2 regions of the Streptococcus sp. CM6 genome follow, and region 1 is predicted to be linked to the other one. Evidence: predicted binding sites of a transcription regulator. Region 1 holds the regulator's gene; the other holds the start of a gene.
The links. The regulator Rex, encoded in region 1, represses fermentation and respiration genes when NADH is low (regulators of the CRP and FNR family bind a similar motif). The targets are predictions, from matches to a motif close to TTGTGAANTANTTCACAA.
Positions count from the first base shown of each region.

Region 2: a site for Rex is predicted at 3,082-3,099, ahead of HMPREF1516_RS08565 (formate/nitrite transporter family protein). Genes of this name have one in related genera too.

Region 1 is NZ_JATS01000026.1:31,896-37,796, forward strand. Features, by position in the region: gene HMPREF1516_RS09195 (GNAT family N-acetyltransferase) at 1-448, shown strand, start outside; gene pcrA (DNA helicase PcrA) at 537-2,828, shown strand; gene radC (RadC family protein) at 2,871-3,551, shown strand; gene HMPREF1516_RS09210 (gamma-glutamyl-gamma-aminobutyrate hydrolase family protein) at 3,548-4,237, opposite strand; gene HMPREF1516_RS09215 (redox-sensing transcriptional repressor Rex) at 4,253-4,894, opposite strand; gene HMPREF1516_RS09220 (DUF4649 family protein) at 4,988-5,191, opposite strand; gene HMPREF1516_RS09225 (DUF1831 domain-containing protein) at 5,198-5,545, opposite strand; gene HMPREF1516_RS09230 (cysteine desulfurase family protein) at 5,550-5,901, opposite strand, start outside.
Region 2 is NZ_JATS01000024.1:38,619-44,519, forward strand. Features, by position in the region: gene HMPREF1516_RS08555 (DUF2130 domain-containing protein) at 1-737, opposite strand, end outside; gene HMPREF1516_RS08560 (O-acetylhomoserine aminocarboxypropyltransferase/cysteine synthase family protein) at 832-2,112, opposite strand; gene HMPREF1516_RS08565 (formate/nitrite transporter family protein) at 2,263-3,060, opposite strand; gene HMPREF1516_RS08570 (hypothetical protein) at 3,184-3,531, opposite strand; gene HMPREF1516_RS08575 (hypothetical protein) at 3,654-3,995, opposite strand; gene HMPREF1516_RS08580 (hypothetical protein) at 4,369-4,998, opposite strand; gene HMPREF1516_RS08585 (hypothetical protein) at 5,025-5,441, opposite strand; gene HMPREF1516_RS08590 (class A sortase) at 5,516-5,901, opposite strand, start outside.

The DNA.
Region 1 (5,901 bases):
TGTCCTTAATACAGCCATTACATTTGAATACGAGGTGCCAAGTGTTGAAGAATTTCAAAGAAGAATCCAAAAGACCTTGCTTAAATATCCTTATCTAGTGCTAGAGGAAGAAGGCAAAATTTTGGGATATGCCTATGCCTCCACCTATTATGATAGGAGGGCTTATGATTGGTCAGTTGAAGTGTCAATTTACTTGCACCAAGAAGCCAAAGGTCGAGGGTTAGGGAGTCTACTCTATGACTGTCTGGAGGAAGAATTAGTGCCAAGGGGTTACTTACGCTTCTTAGCTTGTATCGCTTTGCCAAATGATAGGAGCATTTCTCTTCACCGAAAGAGGGGCTATGAACAAGTAGCTCATTTCCCTAAGATAGGCTATAAGTTTGGAAAATGGCATGATATCGTTTGGATGCAAAAGTCATTGACTCCTCCTGATGATATGAAAGAGTAGAATTCCACACGCAATCAGTCTAGCTAAAGATATTTTCCCTAATTTCTGATATAATAGAAACATTGACTTCAAGAGTAAGGAAGAGAAAATGAACGCATTATTGAATGGAATGAATGACCGTCAGGCAGAGGCGGTGCAAACGACAGAAGGGCCCTTGTTAATCATGGCGGGGGCTGGTTCTGGAAAGACTCGTGTTTTAACTCACCGTATTGCTTATTTGATTGATGAAAAGATGGTCAATCCTTGGAATATTTTGGCCATTACCTTTACCAATAAGGCGGCGCGTGAGATGAAGGAGCGTGCCTATGGGCTTAATCCAGCAACCCAGGACTGTCTGATTGCGACCTTTCACTCCATATGTGTTCGTATCCTGCGTCGCGATGCGGATCATATTGGCTACAATCGAAACTTCACCATTGTAGATCCAGGAGAACAGCGAACCCTCATGAAACGCATTCTCAAGCAGTTGAACTTGGATCCGAAAAAATGGAATGAACGGACCATTTTGGGAACCATTTCTAATGCTAAGAATGACCTGATTGATGATGTGGCTTATGCTGCCCAAGCTGGTGATATGTACACACAAATCGTGGCTCAGTGTTATACAGCTTATCAGAAGGAGCTTCGCCAGTCTGAGTCTGTCGATTTTGATGATTTGATTATGCTGACCTTGCGTCTCTTTGATCAGAATCCTGACGTCTTGACCTACTATCAGCAGAAGTTCCAGTACATTCACGTTGATGAGTACCAAGATACCAACCATGCCCAGTACCAACTGGTCAAACTTTTGGCTTCACGCTTTAAAAATGTCTGCGTGGTCGGTGATGCTGACCAGTCTATTTATGGTTGGCGTGGGGCTGATATGCAGAATATCTTGGATTTTGAGAAAGATTACCCTAACGCCAAGGTAGTTTTGTTGGAGGAAAATTACCGTTCAACCAAAACCATTCTTCAAGCTGCCAATGACGTCATCAAAAACAATAAAAATCGTCGTCCCAAGAATCTCTGGACTCAGAATGCCGATGGGGAGCAAATCGTTTATTATTGCGCAAATGACGAACAAGATGAGGCTGTTTTTGTAGCCAAAACCATCGATGAACTTGGTCGTAGTCACAACTTCCTCCACAAAGATTTTGCAGTTCTTTATCGGACTAACGCCCAGTCTCGTACTATTGAGGAGGCCCTCCTAAAGTCCAATATTCCTTATACTATGGTCGGCGGGACCAAGTTCTACAGTCGTAAGGAAATCCGTGACATTATCGCCTACCTTAACCTCATTGCCAATTTGAGTGATAATATCAGTTTTGAGCGTATTATCAACGAGCCTAAGCGCGGAATTGGCCCAGGAACCGTTGAGAAAATCCGCGACTTCGCTAACCTACAAGAGATGTCCATGCTAGACGCTTCAGCCAATATCATGTTATCTGGCATCAAAGGGAAAGTAGCCCAGTCTATCTGGGATTTTGCTAATATGATTTTGGATTTGCGGGAAAAACTGGATCAATTAACTATCACCGAGTTAGTGGAAGCTGTTCTAGAAAAAACAGGTTATGTCGATAATCTTAATGCTCAGGCAACCTTAGAGAGCAAGGCTCGGGTTGAAAATATCGAAGAGTTCCTATCTGTTACCAAAAACTTTGACGACAATCCTGATAGCCAGGAAGAAGAAACTGGTTTGGACAAACTCAGTCGTTTCTTGAATGACTTAGCTTTAATCGCAGACACAGATTCAGGCAGTCAGGAGACATCAGAAGTGACCTTGATGACCTTGCACGCTGCTAAGGGACTCGAGTTTCCGGTTGTCTTTATCATTGGGATGGAGGAGAATGTCTTTCCGCTTAGCCGTGCGGCTGAAGATCCTGATGAGCTGGAAGAAGAACGCCGTTTGGCCTATGTCGGTATCACACGCGCTGAAAAAATTCTCTATCTGACCAACGCCAACTCACGCTTGCTTTTCGGTCGTACCAACTACAATCGTCCGACTCGTTTTATCAATGAAATTAGTTCGGACTTGCTTGACTATCAAGGCTTGGCTCGACCAGCGAATACTAGTTTTAAGGCTTCTTATAGCAGTGGTGGGATTGCTTTCGGTCAAGGTATGAGCTTAGCTCAGGCCCTTCAAGAACGGAAACGCAATGCCGCATCAAGCTCTATCCAGTCAAGTGGTCTCCCATTTGGACAATTTGCAGCTGAAAATAAAAATGATACGAGCGATACCAACTGGTCTATTGGGGATATTGCCCTTCACAAAAAGTGGGGTGAAGGAACAGTCCTTGAAGTGTCGGGTAGTGGCGCTACTCAGGAATTGAAAATCAATTTCCCAGAAGTGGGTCTGAAAAAACTCCTAGCTAGTGTTGCCCCAATTGAGAAAAAAATCTAATTTTCCATCCTTCTCACGAATAATAAAGTGAGGAGGATTTTTATGTACAGTATTTCATTCCAAGAAGATTCACTTTTGCCTAGAGAAAGACTGGTTAAAGAAGGAGTAGAGGCACTGAGCAATCAAGAATTGCTAGCTATACTACTCAGAACTGGAACACGTCATGCCAACGTTTTTGAAGTTGCTCAAAAAGTCTTGAATAGTCTCAACAGTCTAACTGATTTGAAAAAAATGACCCTGCAGGAATTGCAGAGTCTGTCTGGTATTGGACGGATTAAAGCCATTGAACTACAAGCAGTGATTGAACTGGGGCATCGCATTCACAAACATGAAACCCTTGAGATGGAAAGTATTCTCAGCAGTCAAAAGCTAGCTAAGAAAATGCAACAGGAACTCGGCGATAAAAAACAAGAGCACCTAGTGGCGCTCTATCTCAATACTCAAAATCAAATCATTCATCAGCAAACTATTTTTATCGGATCTGCGACACGCAGTATTGCTGAACCGAGAGAAATCCTTCACTATGCCCTCAAGCATATGGCTACCTCTGTGATTCTCGTTCACAATCATCCATCCGGTGCCGTATCTCCTAGTCGAAATGACGACCATGTCACTAAGTTAGTCAAGGAAGCTTGCGAGCTGATGGGAATCGTTTTCTTGGACCATCTGATTGTCTCGCACTCGGATTACTTTAGTTACCGTGAAAAGACGGATCTGATTTAGAGTTCATTAACAACATAGTCAAACAATGTTTTATCTTTGGGGCGATTTTCAAAGAGAAATTCAGGATGCCATTGAACACCAAGATAAGGAAAGCCATCCGTAGTTGTCACAGCTTCAATTATTCCATCTTTAGGATCATGTGCTACAACCTTAAGATTAGGAGCTAGATCTTTAATACTCTGGTGGTGGAAGGAGTTGATATGAGATATTTCTCCATAGATCTCTCGGAGAATTGTATCAGGTTCCGTTACGAGGCGTTGGGTCGTGTATTCGGCTGAACAGTCCTGCCAATGATCCTCGATATCTTGGTGAAGCGTACCTCCCATAGCGACATTGAAAAGCTGAGTACCCCGGCAAACAGAGAAAATTGGTTTCTTCTGTTTAATCGCTTCTCTGATAAGGGCTAATTCAAACTGGTCTCTTTGAAGATGGTAGTCATCACTGTCAATGGTTTTAGGCTCACCGTAGAATTTTGGATCAACATTTTGCCCACCCGTTAGGATAAGCTTATCAATGATACTGATGTAATGGGTAGCCATTTCTTGATCACCAATCGGTAGGATGATTGGAATTCCGCCAGCGTCCTTGACTCCTTCAACAAAGCCCTTTGCTGCATAGCTCATCATGATGTCATCATCTGGATGAGCTTTTTCATTTCCTGTAATCCCAATAACTGGTTTTTTCATAAATGCTTTCGCTTTCTAATCCTCTTTACGCATAAAATAGAGGAGGGTTTGGAGTTCGCTTGTCAAATCGACATATTGAACGACCACATCTTTTGGAAGGTGGAGGTGAACAGGGGAAAAACTGAGAATACCTTTTATACCTGCATCAACCAAAAGATTGGCGACTTCTTGTGATTTAACACTTGGAACAGTTAGGATAGCAGTTTTAACATCTGCTTCTTTGATTTTTTCTTTAATTTGAGAGATACCATAGATTGGAATTCCATCAGGTGTCTGGGTTCCAACTTCTGGATGGTCATCTAGGTCAAATGCCATGATGATTTTCATCTTGTTACGCTCATGGAAGCGATAGTGGAGAAGGGCATGCCCCATATTCCCAATCCCAACCAACATAACATTGGTAATGGAGTTGTCATTTAGGAGGTCAGCAAAAAAAGTCATCAGTTTTTTAACATCATAACCAAAACCACGACGACCTAGTTCACCAAAATAGGAAAAATCACGACGAACAGTCGCAGAATCGATACCAATAGCCTCTGCAATTTGCTTGGAGTTGGCACGTTCAATTTTTTCTGCATGAAATCTCTTGAAAATTCGATAGTAGAGAGAGAGTCTTTTTGCTGTTGCTTTTGGAATAGCAGACTGTTTATCTTTCACAAAACCACAACCTTTCTATTCTTCTATTTTATAGAAACATTGTGAAAAAATCAACAAAAACAAGAAAAAACTAAGAAAATCTTAGTTTTAGTCTTAAAAATTAGCTTGTGATAGAAAACGGTAGAGATCTCCGACCAATCCTTGATAGATAACTTTATCATCAAAGGTTAATGAGGTAACTAGGAATGTATCTGGAAGAGTTACACAACCTGATAGAGATAACATAAGCTCTTCGTAATCCTTATATTCAAGTGTACGTTCTACGTGATAGTTATCTTGATAGGTAAGTCGATACATAGCCAATTATCTTTCTTCTTTTGTGAAGATTCCGCGTTCTACAAGGCTGTCCATGAGGAAGTAGAATTTCTCTTGGTGGATATGATGGTCTTCTGATTTAAAGATATTCACCAAACGAAGGCCAGATTTGTCAGTGATGTTGAGTTTAGCACCTGTAAGGTCTTTATTGATGATGATTTTTAGGTTGAAGCCTTCACCGCTGTTAGGTACTTTCTCAAGCAGACGAGTTAGTTCGAAGTTTCCAACTTTTGTTTCAAAGAAAGTATTATCTTTCAGTGTGAACTTTTTGACAGTTGGGCTAAGTGTGTAGTCGTAGCGGCAGTTTTGTAGTTTAATGGTTTTTTCGAATGCCATTAGATTAATCTCCAATAATATTTTTTAAGGTTTGTGCGAGTTGTTTCAGTTCTTCCTCAGTGTTAAGAGGAGACAGGCTGATACGGACAGATTCTTTCAAACGATGCGAATCAGGTCCATAAAATGCTTTAAGCACATGACTGGTTTGTACAACACCAGCGGTACAAGCTGAACCGGTAGAAATTGAAATTCCTTCAAGGTCTAACCGTAGCAAGAGCAAATCATTTTTTTGACCAGGAAAGCCAATATTGACAACATAAGGAAGCTGGTATTGGCTTTCGTTGAGATAGTATTCTAGATCTGCAATCTCATCTAGAAAAGCAGATTTTAATCCCTCTAGTTTTTGGTAATGTTCA
Region 2 (5,901 bases), on a different contig from region 1:
TCCGCTTCATTTTTCATCTCAAACATGATGGAAATGATTTCCACTCCATTTTCATCACATTCACGGAAGATAAAGTCGCCTTTAGACCCACGCGCAGAAACCTTGTTATCCTTCTCAAAGTAGGCATTTGGAAAGGCAAAACTGCGTACCTTGTTAAACTCACTCTCTGCATACTGTTCCAAACTTTCACCGATAGCTTTTGTGGATTGTTGGGCTTTGAAATTCTTGTAGAACTCGACTTGTTCACTAGCTGCCTTAAGCTGAGCTTCGTAATTTTGCTTAACAGAAGCCAAAGATAACTCATTTTCCTTTTCTTGCAAGAGGAGCTGATTTTTGACTTGATCGCGTTCTTTTTCTATGTCAGAAAGGGTCTTTTGCAGTTGATTTTCATGCTCCAAACGCAAGGTAGCCAGTTGGTTTTCCAAGGCAAGTACTTCCTTGTCCTTGGCCAATAAAGCCTCATGGCTAGTCTGTTCAACTTCTTTCTTGGCCAATTCCTTCTCTGTATCAAACTTTTGGATTTGACTCTGCAGTTGCGCAATTTCTTGATCTTTTTGAGCCAGTTTAGTCTGTTGCTCATTCATAGCCTTCTGCTCAGCCAAGGCCAGCTCCTGCTTCATTCGCTCGTGCAATTCCTTATCAAACTCAGCCGTTCTCACTTGGGATAAGAGTTCGGCATACTGACTCTCATTTACTGTAAAGACTTCCCCACAGTTGGGACATTTGATTTCGTTCATAACTTTCCTCTTTCTAGACTTCTGTAACCATTATATCATGCCTGAGGGAAAATCAAAAACAGTGAGTCGAAACCCACTGTTTATATCTGTTACTTTAAATTTTTTCCAAGGCTAAGCGCAAATCTTCAATCAAATCCTCTACATTTTCAAGACCGATAGACAAGCGAATTTGGTTTGGTGTAACACCTGCTGCTTCTAGGTCTTTTTCTGACAACTGACCGTGAGTGGTTGTCGCAGGATGGACAACAAGAGATTTGGCATCTGCCACGTTTGCAAGGTCAGAGAAGATTTCCAAATTATCAATTACCTTGCGAGCTTCTGCCTCTCCGCCTTTAACATGGAAGGTAAAGATTGAACCAACACCTTTTGGCAAATATTTCTCAGCCAAGGCATGATAAGGACTGTCAGCTAGTTTTGGATAATTTACCTTCTCTACCTTAGGATGGTTGACAAGGAAATCAACAATTTTCTCTGCATTTTGCACATGACGTTCAACACGAAGAGAGAGAGTTTCAAGCCCTTGGAGCAAGAGAAAGGCATTAAATGGCGACAAGGCAGCACCTGTATCACGAAGCAATTGAACACGAACAGCGATAATAAAGGCTGCTGCACCAACATCCCGAGTATAACTCAAGTTATGGTAACTTGGATCTTCCTCAACAAATTGAGGGAATTTCCCTGAAGCTGCCCAGTCAAAACGACCGCTATCAACAATCACTCCTCCAATAGTCGTACCATGTCCACCGATAAACTTAGTTGCTGAGTGAATGGCAATATCTACACCGTGAGAGAAGACGTTAATCAAATATGGTGTGGCAAAAGTGTTGTCCGAAACGAGAGGAATCTGGTGTTTATGAGCAATCTCGGCCAATTTCTCCAAGTCAGGAATGTTAATTAAGGGATTCCCCAAGGTTTCAATCAAGACAAGCTTGGTATTGTCATTGATAGCTGCTTCCACTTCTTCCAAATTATCCACATCCACAAAGGTTGTTGTGATCCCATAACGAGGAAGCGTTTCCTTCAAGAGGTTGAAGGTCCCACCGTAAATAGTTGACGCAGCCACCACATGGTCACCTGCGTGAGCAAGCGCCAAAATAGTGTAGGTTACAGCAGCCATACCTGATGCTGTCGCTAGCGCTCCAACACCACCTTCAAGAGCAGCTATTCTTTCTTCAAATGCCGCTGTTGTAGGGTTGGTAATACGAGTATAAATGTTCCCTGGTTTTCTCAAGGCAAACAGATCGGCACCTTCTTGCGTGTCATCAAAAACGAAGGATGTTGTTTGATAAATCGGTACTGCACGGGATTTAGTCGCTGGATCAACTACTTGCCCAGCATGTAATTGTAGGGTTTCAAATTTAAAATCACGAGTCATAAGACGACCTCCAAATAGCTTCATTAGGGATATTGTATCATCTTGTGCTAGTCTTTTCCAATACCGTTTTTCTATATTTTGATATAAGGAACAACTATGACTAGTCTTACACATCAAACAAAAAAGCACGATTAACTCGTGCTCATTTCTTTAATCGACATAAGTATCTTCATTTTTATTGAGGAAGGCGTATGGCAAGCCCATCAAGAGGCCTCCTCCGATAAAGTTCCCGACAAAGGTTACACCCCAGTGACGAAGAATATTAGGTATGTCAAAGTTAGCAATTGAATCTGCTGCAACACTAAACTTAACAATCGCAAAAGAAGCAAAGTTCGCAGCAATGTGTTCGTTTGTTAAGAATACAAACATGTAAATTGCTGATAAGACAAGCCAAAGTTTGGCCCCACCGTCTTTCACCAAAACAAAGGAAAGAATAGCAATGTTTACAAAGATATTGGCTAAAATACCTTCAAGTAAGACTAGCTCATTGGAACGGCCTAACTTCATCTCTACAACCCCTGAAATGAAGCTATCATGTGTTAGATTTGCATAGGCTGCTGAGTGGGCAAAGCCCCAACCTGCTATCAAAGCTCCGATAAGGTTGAACAAGGTACAGTAAAGTAAAATCTCAGCTGTTTTTCTCCATGAAATTTTTTTCAAGAAACTACCAGCTGTCAAAAACATCATATTTGAAGTTACCAGCTCAGCATTCAAGAAAACAATGTAGGCCAATCCCCAAGCAAAAACGAATGGGAAAAGGAAGCGACCACTACCAGGTGCGATTTTATTAATCAAGTCAGCCCCAACTGCACCCGCAGCCGTACTAAATGTCAGAAAAGCACCTGCAAACATGGAACGAATCGCATACTTAAACTTGCTTTGGCTATAAAGACTTTCTTTCTTCTTGCAAGCAAATTCAATCTTTGAAATAAATTCTGAAGAGACCATAAAAAACTCCTAAACTTTTATTTGTGAATATTATAACATAAAGCACGCATTTTGAAAAGCCTTTCTTGTATACGTTTTCTACAAAGAAAATCAAGGCATTGGGGAATTCCATAAATCTCTCCTTTACCCATTAACAGAAAAACATTTCAATATTTCAAATTGATCATCCAAAAATTCAAACTCAAATAGGTGCCAGTCATCGAAGGTTTGCTCACAATAACTAACTGTTCCTTGATTGTAGTCAATGATAGGTTTCCCCAGCTTGTTCTTCACATCTTCCTCGCTGACTTCTCCATACATTTCCTTAAGATCAGCTAGCATAAAGTTTATAATTCTATTGAGATTTTCCTGATAATTTTTTGATAACAGTTCAACTTTATCTATAAAGTCACAATCAGGCTCTTCGTCCCAAACAAAGATCACTCCCTCATGCTCATAAGTGTATTGCTGTAAACTCTCATCAAAATTCATTGTTCACTCTCCAAATCATTATCATTTACTAAAAATTTATTAACATTAATCAAAATGTTCAAATGATTTCATAAAAATGTCTTCCACACACGCGTACGATAAAATAACAACACTTGCAATGATTAGAAGATATCATCATAATGTTCACTCGCTTGTTGCACAAACTCGAAAATATTCAAAGATATGGGTTTCATTCCCAGTGAACCTAATGCCCCCAAATCATTCATATAAATAGTGTCGTCAGAATCTTTCTTTATAAAAAAAGCGACATCCCCATCTTGCCCAATCAGGAAAAAATCAGGTTCCCACTCTTCTATTTGGTAGGTGAAGTTTCTTTCTAGCAAATCTAACCTCGAATATAAGGTGATACCTGTATTCTCTATTACAAACTCTCCTGCCTTGTCAATTCTACTCAAGAATTCTGCGTATAGGTTCGGAAATGCCAAGTCAATCTGATTATTCATTCTCAACTCCTCATCTATTTTTCCTACTGCGAAAGTCCTATATCTCATCTTCACTTAATTCTCTAAAATGTGAAATATGATATCCAAAATAACACTTCCCCCGATTTTCCTATGAAGATTCAGTGTCCAGCCATATTGGCAATTCCTCCCAAGAATATCATAGGAAGAACCTTGTCAAATGGAAAACTACTTGTTATGTCTTCTTTGAGCCTAACTAAAGACTTTTCTCTTAACTGACTCATTATCTATCCTCTCTTATACTAGACATCCTTCGGTTACTTACGATAAACCTTTCAACCTACTGACCAGTTTCCTTTCACATTGAAAAGATACCATTAAAGTTGAATGATCATCTTGCAAGCATCAAACATTATCAAATTTTACAGTTTTCGATTTCTTCTCTACTCATACCTACAAGTTCTGTCGTCCACAAGCCTACAACATCAGACAAGACTGAATCGCAGGTATACTCTTCTTCACCGTCTACATACTTACAGGAAAAGACAGGCTTTCTTGTCGCCGCTTGATAAAATGCCATGGCTACTTTTTCTAGTTTTTTGGGATTGAAATCAAGTGATAGTTTTTGAGCCATATTTCCTCGTATCTGATCCCAATTTTCCTGCTTAGCCTGATAGCTTTCTCGTATTTTAGACACATAGCCCCTACAAAATGTTTTCAATAAGTCTGTATTCTGATAAAGATACTGACAGCTAAAATCTGAAATACAACCTGCGTGAAGTAGGAATGTCAGTAAGTCATCCAGACTTCCTGCTACTCTCCCCACTTGGCCCTCACTTCCGATAAAGCCTATGCTGTTATCTTCGAGAAAAACATATTCTCCCCCACTACCATCTTGAGCAAAAGCCTTACAGGCAAGAGAGTACTCCTCATTGTTCCCTGAAAACTGGACTTCACTTATCTTGTCATAAAAATAAATATCACATTCAGTCATCAGTAAGGTCCTTAACTGTTCATTTTCTCTGACTTCTTGTAGCTTATCCATGATCATTCCTTTCTTAAACTAAACACTTATCCATCTATTACAATTCTAATATGATAGTTTTTAGTTTCATTCTTTAGATTCTTCACAAGGAGATCATTCTGTTTTGATTGTCCGAAGAAAAAACTGACAGCTTTTCCATCTTTTCTTTCGATACACAAATGATAACTTGCCCCATTCAATTTGACACTTCGAATATATTTGACTTCAATCCTTCTGATGTTATTCAGCGGAATGATTCTCTTCACAAATACAAAAGCATTGTGAATATAAAATCTCCCATTGGAAATGTGAAACGGGGCAAAAAAATCACCACCACTACGACGGACAATTATAAAACGTCGCCAAAAGATTAGTAAAAGAATAGAGGCTAATAAGTAAAAGGCAAAACTAAAGACAGGACTTTCCCACATCGTTTTCATTCCAAACAAAAAATATTCGAACATGCATCATTCTCCTTTGACTGATGTCTCAATTTGACAAAAAACCAGTGAAATTGCTTCTTCACTGGTTTTTGAGGTTAATAACGTTGTCTATATGGCTTATTAAAGGCGCTTAGGATATCATCAGATGTTTCAGAATAAGCTTTAACTTCTTTAAAATCACCTTTAACAATAATCCGCTCTGTCGCATTATAGTCCACACAAGTTACCAGCGTAATCTCCTTAACTCCTTCACGATCTTCGATTTCATCTACTCGGTCCGGAGTAACGTGTTTAACTTCCGTAATCTCATAAGTATAAACCTTATCCTTATCGGTCAGGTAAATTTTCATACCCGCTTTAGCGTTAACTAAAGGTGAGAAGAGCATTTGACTGGCATTTTCAGCAGTAAAGATATGGTGACTCGCTAGAGAATAGTTGCCCTCTCCCATTTTTTGGTCTGGTTTCATGGTCCCTGCTCCGT